DNA from 2 places in the Variovorax sp. V93 genome. Region 1 is predicted to be linked to the other one. Evidence: riboswitches for the same ligand, from Rfam matches in the RefSeq annotation. Region 1 holds a riboswitch; the other holds the start of a gene.

Region 1 (7,041 bases):
GTGCTGGTCGATACGGCCTCCCACAAGACCTCCGCTGCCGTGCTCGTGCAGCCCGCCGCCGCAAAGGCCTAAAATCTGGGGTTTTCCCCGACCTCACACTGACGTTAGAAGACAAATGACCCACGTCGTCTCCGAAGCCTGCATCCGCTGCAAATACACCGACTGCGTGGACGTATGCCCCGTGGATTGCTTCCGCGAAGGCCCCAACATGCTGGTGATCGATCCGGACGAGTGCATCGACTGCGCAGTCTGCATCCCCGAATGCCCGGTCAATGCGATCTATGCCGAGGAAGACCTTCCGGCCAACCAGATCGCCTTCATCAAGCTCAACGCAGAGCTCTCGCTGGCCGACGGCTGGAAGAGCATCACCAAGCGCAAGCCCGCGCTGCCCGACGCCGAAGAGTGGAAAGACAAGACCGACAAGATCGGGGAGTTGGTGCGCTGAGCACGCAAGCCGCTCCGATCGAGACCGACGCCCTCATCATCGGCGCCGGCCCGGTCGGGCTGTTCCAGGCCTTCCAGCTCGGCCTGCTCGAGATCTCCTGCCACATCGTCGATGCGCTGCCCGCCGCGGGCGGCCAGTGCGTGGCGCTCTACGGCGGCAAGCCGATCTACGACATTCCCGGCACGCCCGTCACCAGCGGAAGCGAACTCGCGCAGTCGCTGCTGAAACAGGTCGAGCCCTTCAAGCCCCGGTTCCATTTCGGCGAGCAGGTGGCCACGCTCGAAAGGCAGGCCGACGAGCGGCTGCTGCTGACCACGTCGGCCGGCACGGCCTTTCTCGCCAGGACGGTGTTCATCGCGGCCGGCGTTGGCGCCTTCGTGCCCAAGCGCATCGCGATCGAAGGCATTGCGCAGTTCGAAGGCCGCTCGCTTTTCTATCACCCCGATTCGCTGGACCGCTTTGCCGGACAGGCGGTGGTGGTGAATGGCGGCGACGACGTGGCGCTGGAAACCGCCGTCGCGCTCACGGCCATTGCAAGGCAGGTCACGCTGGTCCACCGCCGCGACGGCTTCCAGGCCGGCGAGGCGCTCGTCGCTTCGATGCGCGCGCTGGTGGCCGAGGGCAAGCTGGCCTTCAAGGTCGGCCAGCCCACCGCCTTCGACGGCAGGCAACTGCAGATCACCACGCCCGATGCGGCCACGGTCGACCTGCCGCTCGACGCGCTGATCGCCTGCCTGGGCATCTCCCCGCGCCTCGGCCCCATTGCCGATTGGGGCCTGGAACTCGAGCGCAAGCAGGTGCCGGTCGACACCGAGAAGTACGAAACCCGCGAACGCGGCGTGTTCGCGGTGGGCGACATCAACACCTATCCGGGCAAGAAGAAGCTCATCGTCTGCGGCTTCCACGAGGCCACGCTGGCAGCCTGGGGCGCCACCGCCATCGTGTTCCCGGGCAAGGCCGTGCCGCTGCAGTACACGACCACCAGCACGCGGCTGCACGAGCTGCTGGGCGTGGCTAGTTCGCGCTAGGCAGCAGCAGCGCGCGGTATTCGCCGATGAAGCTGCCGATGGCGGCGGCGAATCGGTCGATGTCCGCGTCGGTCAGCGGCAAAGACAGCACGATGAAGCCGCGCGGCGAGGCGTAGATGCCTTCGCCCAGCAGGTGAAAGAACAGCAGCTGCCGCAGCCGCCCGTCGACCGCCGCCAGGTCGTCCACGCACTGCACCTCCCCGCGCACGAAATGCGCGTTCATCAGAGAGCCGATGCCGGTGAACTGCATGGCCACGCCCTCCTTCGTGCACAGCGCATTGAGCCGCGCACGCATCGCCTCGCCGCGCTCGGCCAGCGCGCCGGCCGCTTCAGGGGTGAACAGCTTCGTGAGGCCCGCGTACCCGGCCGCCATGGTCATCACGTTGTTGTTGAAGGTGCCCGAATGGGAGAGCGATCCCGTGCGCGGATCGAACTGCGCCATCACGTCCGAACGCCCGCCGAAGGCGCCGAACGACATGCCGCCGCCGATGTACTTGCCGAGCGTGGTGAGATCGGAACGGATGCCGAGCCTGTTGGCCAGGCCCTGCGGCCCCAGGCGCGAGGTCATGACCTCGTCGAAGATCAGCAGCGCACCTACCTTCGCCGCGCCATCGCGAAGTGCTTGCAGGAAGTCGAGACGCCCCGGAATGCAGCCGCTCGCGCCCTGCATCGGCTCGACCAGGATCGCGGCAATCTCCGGCCGGTGCTTCTCGATCTGCTCGCTCGCAGCCTGCGCATCGTTGTAGGGCAGCACCAGGAAGTCGAAGGGCACCGTGGTCGGCAGCGGCTTGGCGCCGAAGCCGAGCACGCCGCCGTGGTAGCCGCCCGAGAACACCACGATCTTTCGCCTTCCCGTGAAGTGCAGCGCGGCCGTGAGCGCCATCAGGTTGGCCTCGGTGCCCGAGTTGGTGAAGCGCACCTGCTCGATCTGCGGAAAGCGCTCGCAGATGGTCTTCGCGAGCCGGCCTTCGAGCAGGTTGTGGCCCGTGAGGTTGATGCCGCCCTGCATCGCCTCGAGCACCGCATCGCGGATCTCGGGTGCCGAGTGGCCATAGACGCCGGCCGTGTACTCGGCGATGAAGTCGGCATAGCGGTGGCCGTCGGCATCCCAGAGCGCGGCGCCCTCGCCCTTGGCAATGGTGAGCGGAAACGGCGCGTAGAACAGCACCGAGCGGCTGTTGGCGCCCGGCATGTAGCGCGCCTGCGCCTCGAACTGGCGCAGGCTCGCGGGGTTGGCCTCGGTGAAGCGCTGGAAGGCCCGGGCAAGGGACTGGTCGATTGCAGGATCGCTCATGGGACACATCCTCGAAGTGGCGGCACGCGGGTTGCCATATCCGGACCATCATCCATGGTTTGGAGGCTGGGCGCGCAGGCTCGTACAATAGTTTCCGCTCTGCGCCACGGCGCGGAGCACCACGCTAGGGGTGTCGAACCGGAATCCGTTCCGGGGCTGACTGAGAGAGTCCCTTTGAACCTGACTGAGGTAATCCTCGCGCAGGGAAGCTGGTCCGGCGGCCTGTCGCGTTGTCTCGCGCGATGGCCCCACCGCCGGAGCCTCGCCCACCTGCCAAACCTTTTGCACTGGAGCAACTGGATGGCACACGACGACGAACCTTCTTCCGCCAACGAGGCGCTGGCGCCCCTGCCCGCGTCGCAGCGCGCGTTCGGCTGGCACGACCACGCATCGCTCTGGTTCAGCCTGGGCGTCGGGCTGCTGGTGATGCAGATCGGCGCCTACCTGGTGCCGGCGGTGGGCACGCGGGACGCGGCCATCGCGATCGTGCTGGGCTCGCTGCTCGGCGCGGGCCTGCTGGCCTGGACCGCACGGCTCGGCTGCGAGAGCGGCCTGGCGAGCGCCGGGCTGATGCACGCCACCTACGGCAGCGCCTTCGCGCGGCTGCCGGTGCTGCTCAACATCGTGCAGCTGGTGGGCTGGACCACCTTCGAGCTCGTGATCATGCGCGAGGGTACGCAGGCGATCGGCCAGCAGGCCTTCGGCCTGGCGCTCGGCGGACCGCTGGGCGGCGCCCTCACCACGCTGCTCTGGGGCGCGGTGCTGCTGGCGCTTCTGGCCGGCTCCATGGTCAAGCTGGTGCGGCGCTTCGTGAGCCGCTTCGGCCTGCCGCTGGTGGTGCTGTCGCTGCTCTGGCTGAGCTGGCAGTTCGCAACCCGCCTGCAAGCCAAGGGCCTCGACGCCTTCTGGGCCCGGCCGGGCGATGGCGGCATGGGCATGTTCGGCGCGCTCGACCTGGTGATTGCCATGCCGGTCTCATGGCTGCCGCTGGTGGCCGACTACGCGCGCCACGGCAAGCGCAGCGCGGGCGGCCTGGGCAGCGCCTTCAGCGGCACCTGGATCGGCTATGCGCTGGCCAACGTCTGGTGCTATGCGCTCGGCGTGATGGTGGTGAGCGTGGCGGAACCGGGCACAGGCCTGGTCACCGCCCTGCTGCTCGCCCAAGGCGGGCTGGTGGCGCTGGGCCTGATCCTGATCGACGAACTCGACAACGCCTACGGCGATGTGTATTCGGGCTCGGTGTCCACCCACAGCCTGCTGCCGCGCTGGAGCGTGCGGCGCTGGGGCCTCCTGCTCGCGGCGCTGTGCACCGCGCTCGCGCTGGTGCTGCCGATGCATACGCTCGAGCCGTTCCTGCTGATGCTGAGTTCGGTGTTCGTGCCGCTCTACGGCGTGATCCTGGGGCGGCTGGGTACGGGCCAGGCGGTTTCGTCGGTGGGCATGCGTCGGGTCGACCTGGGCGCGGCGCTGATCTGGATTGCGGGCATCGCGGCCTACCATGCGCTCGCCGGGTGGGCGCCGCAGTTCGGCTCGGCACTGCCGACGCTGGCCGCGACCTTCCTGCTGGCCTGGGCCAGCCGGCCCAAGGCTACGCCGACGACGGCAGGCGGTGCGTCGGCACTGGCGCAAAGCCGTGGTTGAGCGGACCGTGTCCCGCGCCGGTCTTCACATGCGCGCCGGCGGCCATCGCGCCGAGGATGTAGGCGCGCGCGCGCTCGACGGCCTCGGGCAATACGAGCCCCAGCGCCAGGTGCGCGGCAATGGCGGACGACAGCGTGCAGCCCGTGCCATGCAGGTTGCGGCTCGCGATGCGCTGCGAGGCCAGCCGCTTGCGCGTGCCGTCGGACTGCAGCAGCACGTCGACCACCTCGTCGCCCGGCAGGTGGCCGCCCTTGAGCAGCACGGCCTGCGCGCCGAGCGCCAGCAGTTCGCTGGCCGCATCGTCGAGCGCATCGATGCCGTCGATCGCATGGCCGATCAGCAAGGCTGCCTCGTCGAGGTTGGGCGTGACCACCACGGCGCGCGGGAACAGCTCGCGCACCAGCACCTGCACGGTTTCCGAAGCTATCAGCCGGTCGCCGCTGGTGGCGACCATCACCGGGTCCAGCACCACGTTGGGCAGCCGGTAGTGATCGATGGCCCAGGCCACCACCTCGACCACCTCGGGTGCATGCAGCATGCCGAGCTTGACCGCATCGACGCCGATGTCCTCGACCACCGCCTGGATCTGTGCCTTGAGGAAAGCCGGCGGCACGCCGTGGATGCCCGCGACGCCGAGCGTGTTCTGCGCGGTGAGCGCCGTGATGGCTGTCATGCCATAGCAGCCAAGCGCCGCGAAGGTCTTCAGGTCGGCCTGGATGCCGGCACCGCCGCCGCTGTCAGAGCCGGCGATCGAGAGCACGCGTGCGTAGCGCAGGGGCGCTTGGGGCGCGTCGGAAAGTGCTTGGGTCATGCTGAAAATTATCGGCGACCGGCCCTGCCTTTCTCCCTCCCCTCCCGGGGGAGGGCTGGGGTGGGGGCAAGCGGCGTGTCTACCGAGCGCTCTGCCCGCCCCCATCCCAACCTTCCCCCAGCGGGGGAAGGAGCAAGGCCATGAGCCTCCCATTCCAATCGGCCGCCATCCTCGGCGCGGGCCTCATGGGCCGGCTGCTCGCGGTCACGCTCGCGCAAGCCGGCTGCAAGGTCGAGCTGTTCGAGGCGGGCAGCCCCGAGGCCGAAGGCGCCGCCGCGCGCGTGGCGGCCGCCATGCTCGCGCCGCTGGCCGAATCGGCCGTCGCGCCGGTGCCGGTCGTGCGCATGGGGCAGTACGCGCTGGACCGCTGGCCCGCGCTGCTGGCGCCGCTGGCGCAGCCTGTGTTCTTCCAGCGCGAAGGCACGCTGGTGCTGTGGCACCGCCAGGACGCCGCCGAGGCCGCGCGGCTCGCGCGCGTACTGGCGCGCACCGGCACGCAGGTGTCCGAACTCGCGCCGATGCGCACGCTCGACGGCAGCGGGATTGCCGCGCTCGAGCCGTCGCTCGGCCAGCGCTTCGCACAGGGCTTGTTCCTTCCGGGCGAAGGCCAGCTCGACAACCGTGCGTTGCTGGCTTCGCTGCTTGCCACGCTGCAAGCCTGCCCAGGCGTGAAGCTGCATTGGCAGTCGCCACGCGAACCCGGCGATTTTTCTCCGGGCACGCCGGGCCAGCCCGACTGGGTGATCGACTGCCGCGGCCTCGGTGCCAAGCCGCAGTGGAACGCGCTGCGCGGCGTGCGCGGCGAGGTCATCCGCGTGCACGCGCCCGAGGTGGCGCTGCAGCGGCCCACGCGGCTGGTGCATCCGCGCTATCCGCTCTACATCGCACCCAAGCCGGGCAGCGTGTTCGTGATCGGCGCGACCGAGATCGAGTCGGACGACATGTCACCCGCCAGCGTGCGCTCCACGCTCGAACTGCTCAGCGCAGCCTACGCGGTGCACAGCGGCTTCGCCGAAGCCCGCATCCTCGAGATCGCGACCCAATGCCGGCCCACGCTGCCCGACAACCTGCCCGCCATCCGGCAGCCGCAACCGCGCGTGCTGCAGATCAACGGCCTGTACCGCCACGGTTTCATGATCGCGCCCGCGGTGCTCGATTCGGCCATGGAGCTGCTCGTGGACGGCCGCTCGGCACTGGCGCAGAAGCTCGGCCTGGAGACCTCCCAAGCATGACGATGAACGTCCTGATCAACGACAAGCCCTTCGCGCTGCCGGACGGCGCCACCGTGATCGACGCGCTGGCCGCACTCGATGCCGTGCCGCCGTTCGCGGTGGCCGTGAACCGCGAGTTCGTGCCGCGCTCGGCCCATGCGGCGCGCGGGCTGCAGCCTGACGACCGTATCGAAGTGATCCGCCCCGTGACCGGCGGCTGAGCCAGGCACCCCACAGAGATGGAGACAACACGCACCATGACAACGACCGCATCTTCCAATCCGGACAACGACCCGCTGGTCCTCTACGGCCAGACCTTCCAGAGCCGCCTGCTGCTGGGCACCGCGCGCTATCCCTCGCCGGACCTGCTCGAAGCCGCGGTGAAGCGCGCCAGGCCCGCCATGCTGACGGCCTCGCTGCGCCGCCAGTCCGCCAGCCCCGGCGCAAGCGACAGCGGCAACGGCTTCTGGGAGCTGCTGCGCCGGCTCGCAGTGCCCGTGCTGCCCAACACCGCCGGCTGCCACAGCGTGCAGGAAGTGATTGCCACCGCGCAGATGGCGCGCGAGCTGTTCGACACGCCCTGGATCAAGCTCGAACTCATCGGCGACGAC
Region 2 (7,041 bases), 2.2 Mb from region 1:
GCCGATCAAGCAGGTGGCACTGGCGGTGGGCTTTCGCAACGAGAAGAGCTTTTCGCGTGCGTTCCTGCAGTGGACCGGGCATGCGCCGCGGGACTTTCGGCTGCGGGGGTTGTAGCGGTTGCTTCTGCGCGCTTGTTCAGGGCGCGTGCACAGGCCACCGGGTACTCCCCTCCGCGAATGTCCCCCGGCCTGCGGCCTCCTCCTTGATTTCGCTGCGGGGAGCACCCGATGTCCTGTGCACGAGGGCACGCTCGTGGTGCACCGCTGATCAACGACCGCTCTGCATAACGCTCCCGTCGATGGGGTGCCTTGCGCAGCGAAATAAAGGGGGAGGCCGCAGGCCGGAGGACATTCGCTTCGCCGCGTACCCCGTCGGCGGGAGCGCGCCCTGAATCAGCAGCGCCCAAACAAAGGCACTTACGCGAAGTGGCGAAGCTCAGCCCGGCTGCGCAATCAACGCCAGCGCATCGGCGATCGACTGGCTGTCTTCCGGCCGCACCAGCTTCGCAACCTGCTGGCCGTCGCGCATGAACACCAGCGTGGGCCACAACCGCACGTTGAACGAGCGGCCCAGCGGCCTCCCGCTGCCGTCCTCGACCTTGATGCGCGGGATGTCCGGGTACTTGGCAAAGGCTTCGGCGATGCTCGGTTGCGCGGCCTTGCAGATGCCGCACCAGTTGGTGCCGAACTCGACCACGGCCGGGCCCTTCAGGGCATCGATCTCGGCGCGGTCGGGCTGCTCGGTCTTGTATTCGGAAGTCATGGGATCCGGCTCCTTGTGGACTGGCTTGCTTGATGCCATTGCAGCAGAAACCCTGCGGGCTTGCTCGCGGCAGGGGCTTGGTCTTCAGGCCGGCTGCAGGCCGTGCGAAGCAAGCAGCGCAGGCAGTTCCTGCATGTCGCTGAACACCTGCAGCGCGCCGACGCTGCGCAGCGCCTCGGGGCCGCTGTGGCCCGATTCGCCGGTGCTGTAGCCGAACACGGTGGCACCCGCGGCCACGCCGGCCATTGCGCCCGTGACGGTGTCCTCGACCACCGCGCAGCGCTTCGGATCGACACCCAGCGCCTCGGCGGCGGCAAGGTATACGTCGGGATAGGGCTTGGAGCGCGGCATCTCGTGGCCGCTGAAGATGCGGCCCTCGAAGCACTCGAGCAGCCCGACCTTCGCCAGTTGCAGTTCGACCTTGTGGCGGTCGGCGCCCGAGGCGCAGGCGATGCGGCCCCGGAGCCGCGCATGGATCTCGCGGATGGCCGCCGGGGCGTGGGCGATGGCCACGAGGTCGCGCTCGAGGGCTTCGTTGCGGCGGGCCCTGAAGGCCTTGAGCCAGTCTTCGGTGATCCTGACGCCGGTCTTCGATTCGATGAGCGCGGCTTCGTCCTTCACGGCCTTGCCGGTGAAGGTGTTCATCGACTCTTCGGTGGTGAGATGCCAGCCGAGCTCGCCGAGCATCTCGGCGAGCACGCGGTTGGTGATGGGTTCGGAATCGACGAGGACGCCGTCGCAGTCGAAGAGTACGGCGTCGAAGGGGAATGGGGTCATTGCGCTGCAGGGGTTCGGGGAATTCCCCCATGGTAGCAATGACCCCGGCCGGGCTCAGGACGCGGGCTGGATCGGGATGTAGATCTCGCCGCCGCCCGCCATGAACTCCCTGGATTTCTGCGCCATTCCTTCGGCCATGGCTTCCGCCTCGGCCACGCCCTTCTTCGCCGCGTACTCGCGCACTTCCTGCGTGATCTTCATCGAGCAGAACTTCGGTCCGCACATCGAGCAGAAGTGCGCCACCTTGCTCGAATCCTTGGGCAGCGTTTCGTCATGGAACTCGCGCGCCGTGTCGGGGTCCAGGCCCAGGTTGAACTGGTCCTGCCAGCGGAATTCGAAGCGCGCCTTGCTGAGCGCATCGTCGCGCGAGCGCGCTCCAGGGTGCCCCTTGGCCACGTCGGCCGCATGCGCGGCGATCTTGTAGGCAATGATTCCCTGCTTCACGTCGTCGCGGTCGGGCAGGCCCAGGTGCTCCTTGGGCGTCACGTAGCAGAGCATCGCGGTGCCGGCCCAGCCGATCATCGCGGCGCCGATGGCGCTGGAGATGTGGTCGTAGCCCGGCGCGATGTCGATGGTCAGCGGGCCGAGCGTGTAGAACGGCGCCTCGTGGCAGTGCTTGAGCTGCTCGTCCATGTTGGCCTGGATCATGTGCATCGGCACGTGGCCCGGCCCTTCGATCATGGTCTGCACGTCGTGCTTCCACGCGATCTGCGTGAGCTCGCCCAGGGTGCGCAACTCGGCGAACTGGGCTTCGTCATTCGCGTCGGCGCCCGAGCCCGGGCGCAGGCCGTCGCCGAGCGAGAAGCTCACGTCGTAGGCCTTCATGATGTCGCAGATGTCCTCGAAGCGCTCGTACAGGAAGCTCTCCTTGTGGTGCGCGATGCACCACTTGGCCATGATCGAGCCGCCGCGCGAGACGATGCCCGTCATGCGGTCGGCCGTCAGGTGGATGAACGGCAGGCGCACGCCGGCGTGGATGGTGAAGTAGTCGATGCCCTGCTCGGCCTGCTCGATCAGCGTGTCGCGGAAGATCTCCCACGTGAGGTCCTCGGCCACGCCGCCCACCTTCTCGAGCGCCTGGTAGATCGGCACCGTGCCGATGGGCACCGGCGAGTTGCGCACGATCCAGTCGCGCGTGGTGTGGATGTTCTTGCCGGTGGAAAGATCCATCACGTTGTCGGCGCCCCAGCGGATCGCCCACACGAGCTTTTCCACTTCTTCCTCGATGCTCGAGGTGACGGCCGAGTTGCCGATGTTGGCGTTGATCTTGACCTTGAAGTTGCGGCCGATGGCCATCGGCTCGACTTCGGGGTGGTTGATGTTGGCCGGAATGATGGCGCGGCCGCGCGCCACCTCGTCGCGCACGAACTCGGGCGTGATGATGCGCGGAATGCTGGCGCCCATGGGATTGCCGGCCACGCGCTTCGCACGCTCCTCGTTGGCGAGGTATTCGGCCATCCACTCGCGCTTGCCGTTCTCGCGCAGCGCCACGTATTCCATCTCGGGCGTGACGATGCCGCGGCGCGCGTAATGCATCTGCGTGACGTTGGCGCCGGCCTTGGCGCGGCGCGGTGTGCGCTGCAGGGCCGAGGCGCCGGCGCGCAGTTCGGCCAGGCGCTGGGCATCGTGGTCGTGCGCGTGCTTGAGGCCCTCGTCGAGCGCCTGGTGCGAACGGCCTTCGTAGCTTTCGGTGTCGTTGCGCTCGGCGATCCAGGCGCCGCGCACGCCCGGCAGGCCGCGGCGCACGTCGATCTCGACCTTGGCATCGGTGTAGGGGCCCGAGGTGTCGTAGAGCGACACGGTCTCGCCGTTGGTCAGCAGCACGTCGCGCACCGGCACGTTGAGGTCGGGCCGGCTGCCCGGGATCAGGCACTTGTGCGAGGCGGGAAAGGGCTCGCGCGTGAGCGAGAGCAGGGAGGTGAACTTGTCGGGGGCATTCATGCGGGGCACTCCTTGTTGAGGGAAAGGGTGCTCCGCAATCGCTCTGAGGACTTTGGGCCGCCACCTTGGATGGATGGATGGCGGGACCGGAGTCGGGGAGTGCAGCTCTTCTTACGCCGGTATGACCCGGATCAAGTTCGCGGGTCGGCACTTTGCCATCTCAGCACGCCACATGCGTGCACCCCGGAGCGGGGACTATTGTGCGGGCCGCAGCCCGGTGCGTCAACCGGGGGTCTGCAGATCGCCTTCGAGGTAGAACCAGCGCTCCCCCTCGCGCACGAAGCGGCTGCGCTCGTGCAGGCGCGTGGCGGCGCCGGTGCTGCTGCGCTGGCGGGCGACGAATTCGACCTCGGCATGGTCGGCGTCGAGCACCGAGCGCGAGCGGATGTCCAGGCCCAGCCACTTCACGCCGGGTTCGAACTCGATCGACGCCGGCCGCGTCGACGCGTGCCAGGTGGCCAGCAGGTAGGGGCCGCGTTCCAGCACGAAGGCGGTATAGCGCGAGCGCATCAGCGATTCGGCGTCGGGCGCGGGCGTGCCCTCGAAATCCTCGAGGTAGCGGCCGCAGCACAGGGCATAGCCGATGGGCTTGTCTCGGCGGTCCGTGCGGCCGCAGGGGCAAGGTCCGGTGGTGGGATCGGTGGCACTCATGAAGAACGCTATTGGAACATCCTCCGGGGCCCTTCGCCGATGGGGCAAGCCCGGGGCCCGGCCGGCGGCCGTGCGAAACGCCCGGTTCAGGCCAGCGCGCGCTGGATCAGCAGCTTCTGGATGTCCGAGGTGCCTTCGTAGATCTGGCACACGCGCACGTCGCGGTAAATGCGTTCGAGCGGAAAGTCGCTCACATAGCCGTAGCCGCCCAGCGTCTGGATCGCAGCGCTGCAGACGCGCTCGGCCATTTCGCTCGCGAACAGCTTGGCCATGGCGGCTTCCTTGAGGCAGGGCCGGCCGGCATCGCGCAGGCTGGCGGCATGCCAGATCAGCTGGCGCGCGGCCTCGAGCTGCGTGGCGCATTCGGCCAGCCTGAAACCGACGGCCTGCTGCTCGAAGATCGCCCCGCCGAAGGCCTGGCGCTCCTTGGCATAGGCCAGCGCCACGTCGAAGGCGCTGCGCGCCATGCCCACGCTCTGCGCCGCAATGCCGATGCGGCCGCCCTCGAGCGCGCCCAGCGCGATCTTGTAGCCCTCGCCCTCGGCGCCGATGAGGTTTTCCGCCGGAATGCGGCAGCCGTCGAAGTTGATCTGCGCGGTGTCGCTGCTGTGCTGGCCCAGCTTGTCTTCCAGGCGCGCGACGTTGTAGCCCGGTGCGTCGGTCGGCACGATGAAAGCGCTCATGCCGCGCTTGCCCGCGCCCTTGTCGGTCACCGCGATGACGATGGCCACCTGGCCGTTCTTGCCGCTGGTGATGAACTGCTTCACGCCGTCGATCACCCAGCCGTCGCCGTCCTTGCGCGCCGTGGTGCGCAGGCTCGAGGCGTCGCTGCCGGCCTGCGGCTCGGTAAGGCAGAAGGCGCCGAGCATCCGGCCCTGCGCCAGCGGCTCGAGCCACTGCTTCTTCTGCTGCGCGTTGCCGTAGCGCATGAGGATGGCGTTGACCGGGCAGTTGGTCACGCTGATGGCGGTGCTGGTGCCGCCGTCGCCGGCCGCGATCTCCTCGAGCACCAGCGCGAGCGTGAGGTAGTCGAGGCCCGCGCCGCCGTGTTCCTCGGGCACGCAGATGCCGTAGGCGCCGAGCGCCGCGAGGCCCTGGTGCGCTTCCTTCGGGAAGCTGTGCTCGCGGTCCCACCGCGGGGCATGGGGCCAGAGTTCGGCCTGCGAGAAATCGCGCACCGCGTCGCGGATGGCTTCCTGGTCGGCACTGAGCAGCATGGCGTTGTCTCCTGTCTTTTTTCTTGCGGGCCTGCTTACTTGCCGGCGCCCAGGTCCATGATGAGCCGCGCCGCCATGTACAGGCGCCGTGGAATGGCGCTGATGTCGACGTACTCGGCCTTGTCGCTGTGGTAGCCGAAGCCCGGCAGGCCCAGGCTCTCGATCACGGGCTTGCCCGATAGCGCTGCGTAGGCCGCGTCGGTGCCGCCGCCGGTGCGCTCTTCCACGCCCAGCGTGCCGCCGGCCTCCTTGTAGTAGGCCACGGCCTTGTCGACCAGCTTCCTGCCGCCTTCGCCCGCATTGAAGGCCGGACGGCCGCGCGTGACCACCACCTTGACATCGGATTCGGGCAGCTTCTTCTGCTGCGCCCTTTCTTCGAGCGTCTTCATGGCGGCTTCGAAGTCCTCGTTCTGCGCGTAGCGCACGTCGGCGTTCAGCGTGGCGCTGGCCGGAATGATGTTCGACACGTTGCCGGCCTTGGCCATGGTCCAGTTGAAGCGCAGGTGCCTGGCCTTGTCGTCGATGCTCATGGTGCGCAGCACGAGGTCGGACGCCTCGACCAGCGCGTTCACGCCCAGGTCGGGCGCGGCGCCCGCATGCGAGGCCTTGCCGGTGATGTTCACCTGCACGTAGGCAATGCCCGAAGTGCCGAGCGAAAGCTTCTCGTCGCCCGCGCTCGTGGGTTCGAACGAGAGCACGTAGTCGGCCTGCCTGGCTTCTTCCTGGATCAGGTCGCGCGAGCCGAAGGAGCCTTTTTCCTCGTCGGTGTTGAACAGCACGGTGATGGTGCCGTAGTCGCGCACGCCGTAGTCCTTGAGCAGCTTCAGCGTGTGCAGGATGACGGCGTTGCCGCCCTTGTCGTCGGCGATGCCGGGGCCGTAGGCCTTGTTGCCTTCGATGCGGAACGGCGCCTTGGCGAGCGTGCCCTTGAGGTACACGGTGTCCATGTGCGACATCAGCAGCAGGTTCTTGCCGCCCCGGCCCTTGAGCTTGCCGACGATGTTGTCGCCCACCACGAGGCCGGCGGACTTGCTGCGCGTGACGGTGAAACCGAGATTCTTGAGTTCGCCCTCGAGGTAGTTCCCCGCGGCCGCAATGCCCTCGGCATCGCCCGTGCCGGTTTCGATGTTGACCAGCTGCTCCAGCGTCTTGAGCACTGCGGGCTGCGCATCGGTGGCGGCCTGGAACAGCACGTTGTCGCGCTTCTGCGCCCAGCCGGCGGCAGGCGCCAGGAAGGCGGCGGCCAGCAGGGCTGCGAGCATGGTGCGTTGATTGAATGGGCGCATGAAGAATCTCCTGGCGTCTGCAGTATTCGTAGAGAGAAAAACCACGAAGCGCCCCGGCAAGGGGCGCTTGTGGTGGTTGTTTTTTGTTAAAGCAACTCGAGTGCCACGGCGGTGCCTTCGCCCCCGCCGATGCACAGCGTGGCGACGCCGCGCTTCTTGCCGCGCGCCTTCAGCGCATGGATCAGCGTGACCATGATGCGCGCACCGCTGGCGCCGATGGGGTGGCCCAGCGCGCAGGCGCCGCCGTTCACGTTGACGATCTCGTGCGACACGTCGAGCTCGTGCATCAGCGCCATCGGCACCACCGCGAAGGCCTCGTTCACTTCCCACAGGTCCACGTCCTTGACGGTCCAGCCGGTCTTCTTGAACAGCTTGGCCACGGCGCCCACGGGCGCGGTGGAGAACC

Evidence for each region. A riboswitch is a leader RNA that binds a small molecule or an ion and turns the genes downstream of it on or off. The one in region 1 is predicted to bind thiamine pyrophosphate.
Region 2: linked by a shared signal. The riboswitch ahead of thiC (phosphomethylpyrimidine synthase ThiC) and the one ahead of ACAM54_RS12050 (cytosine permease) in region 1 are both predicted to bind thiamine pyrophosphate.

The regions. Positions count from the first base shown of each region.
Region 1 covers NZ_AP028669.1:2,537,146-2,544,186, reverse strand. Annotated here, with positions in the region: gene ACAM54_RS12070 (sulfate adenylyltransferase subunit 1) at 1-72, shown strand, start outside; gene fdxA (ferredoxin FdxA) at 116-445, shown strand; gene ACAM54_RS12060 (NAD(P)/FAD-dependent oxidoreductase) at 403-1,473, shown strand; gene ACAM54_RS12055 (aspartate aminotransferase family protein) at 1,460-2,767, opposite strand; TPP riboswitch at 2,884-2,991, shown strand; gene ACAM54_RS12050 (cytosine permease) at 3,068-4,408, shown strand; gene thiD (bifunctional hydroxymethylpyrimidine kinase/phosphomethylpyrimidine kinase) at 4,356-5,219, opposite strand; gene ACAM54_RS12040 (FAD-dependent oxidoreductase) at 5,360-6,451, shown strand; gene thiS (sulfur carrier protein ThiS) at 6,448-6,651, shown strand; gene ACAM54_RS12030 (thiazole synthase) at 6,688-7,041, shown strand, end outside.
Region 2 covers NZ_AP028669.1:4,756,187-4,763,227, forward strand. Annotated here, with positions in the region: gene ACAM54_RS22585 (AraC family transcriptional regulator) at 1-115, shown strand, start outside; gene ACAM54_RS22590 (thioredoxin family protein) at 437-763, opposite strand; gene ACAM54_RS22595 (HAD family phosphatase) at 848-1,540, opposite strand; gene thiC (phosphomethylpyrimidine synthase ThiC) at 1,595-3,481, opposite strand; TPP riboswitch at 3,573-3,677, opposite strand; gene ACAM54_RS22605 (YchJ family protein) at 3,704-4,132, opposite strand; gene ACAM54_RS22610 (acyl-CoA dehydrogenase family protein) at 4,219-5,349, opposite strand; gene ACAM54_RS22615 (glutamate carboxypeptidase) at 5,385-6,635, opposite strand; gene ACAM54_RS22620 (acetyl-CoA C-acyltransferase) at 6,722-7,041, opposite strand, start outside.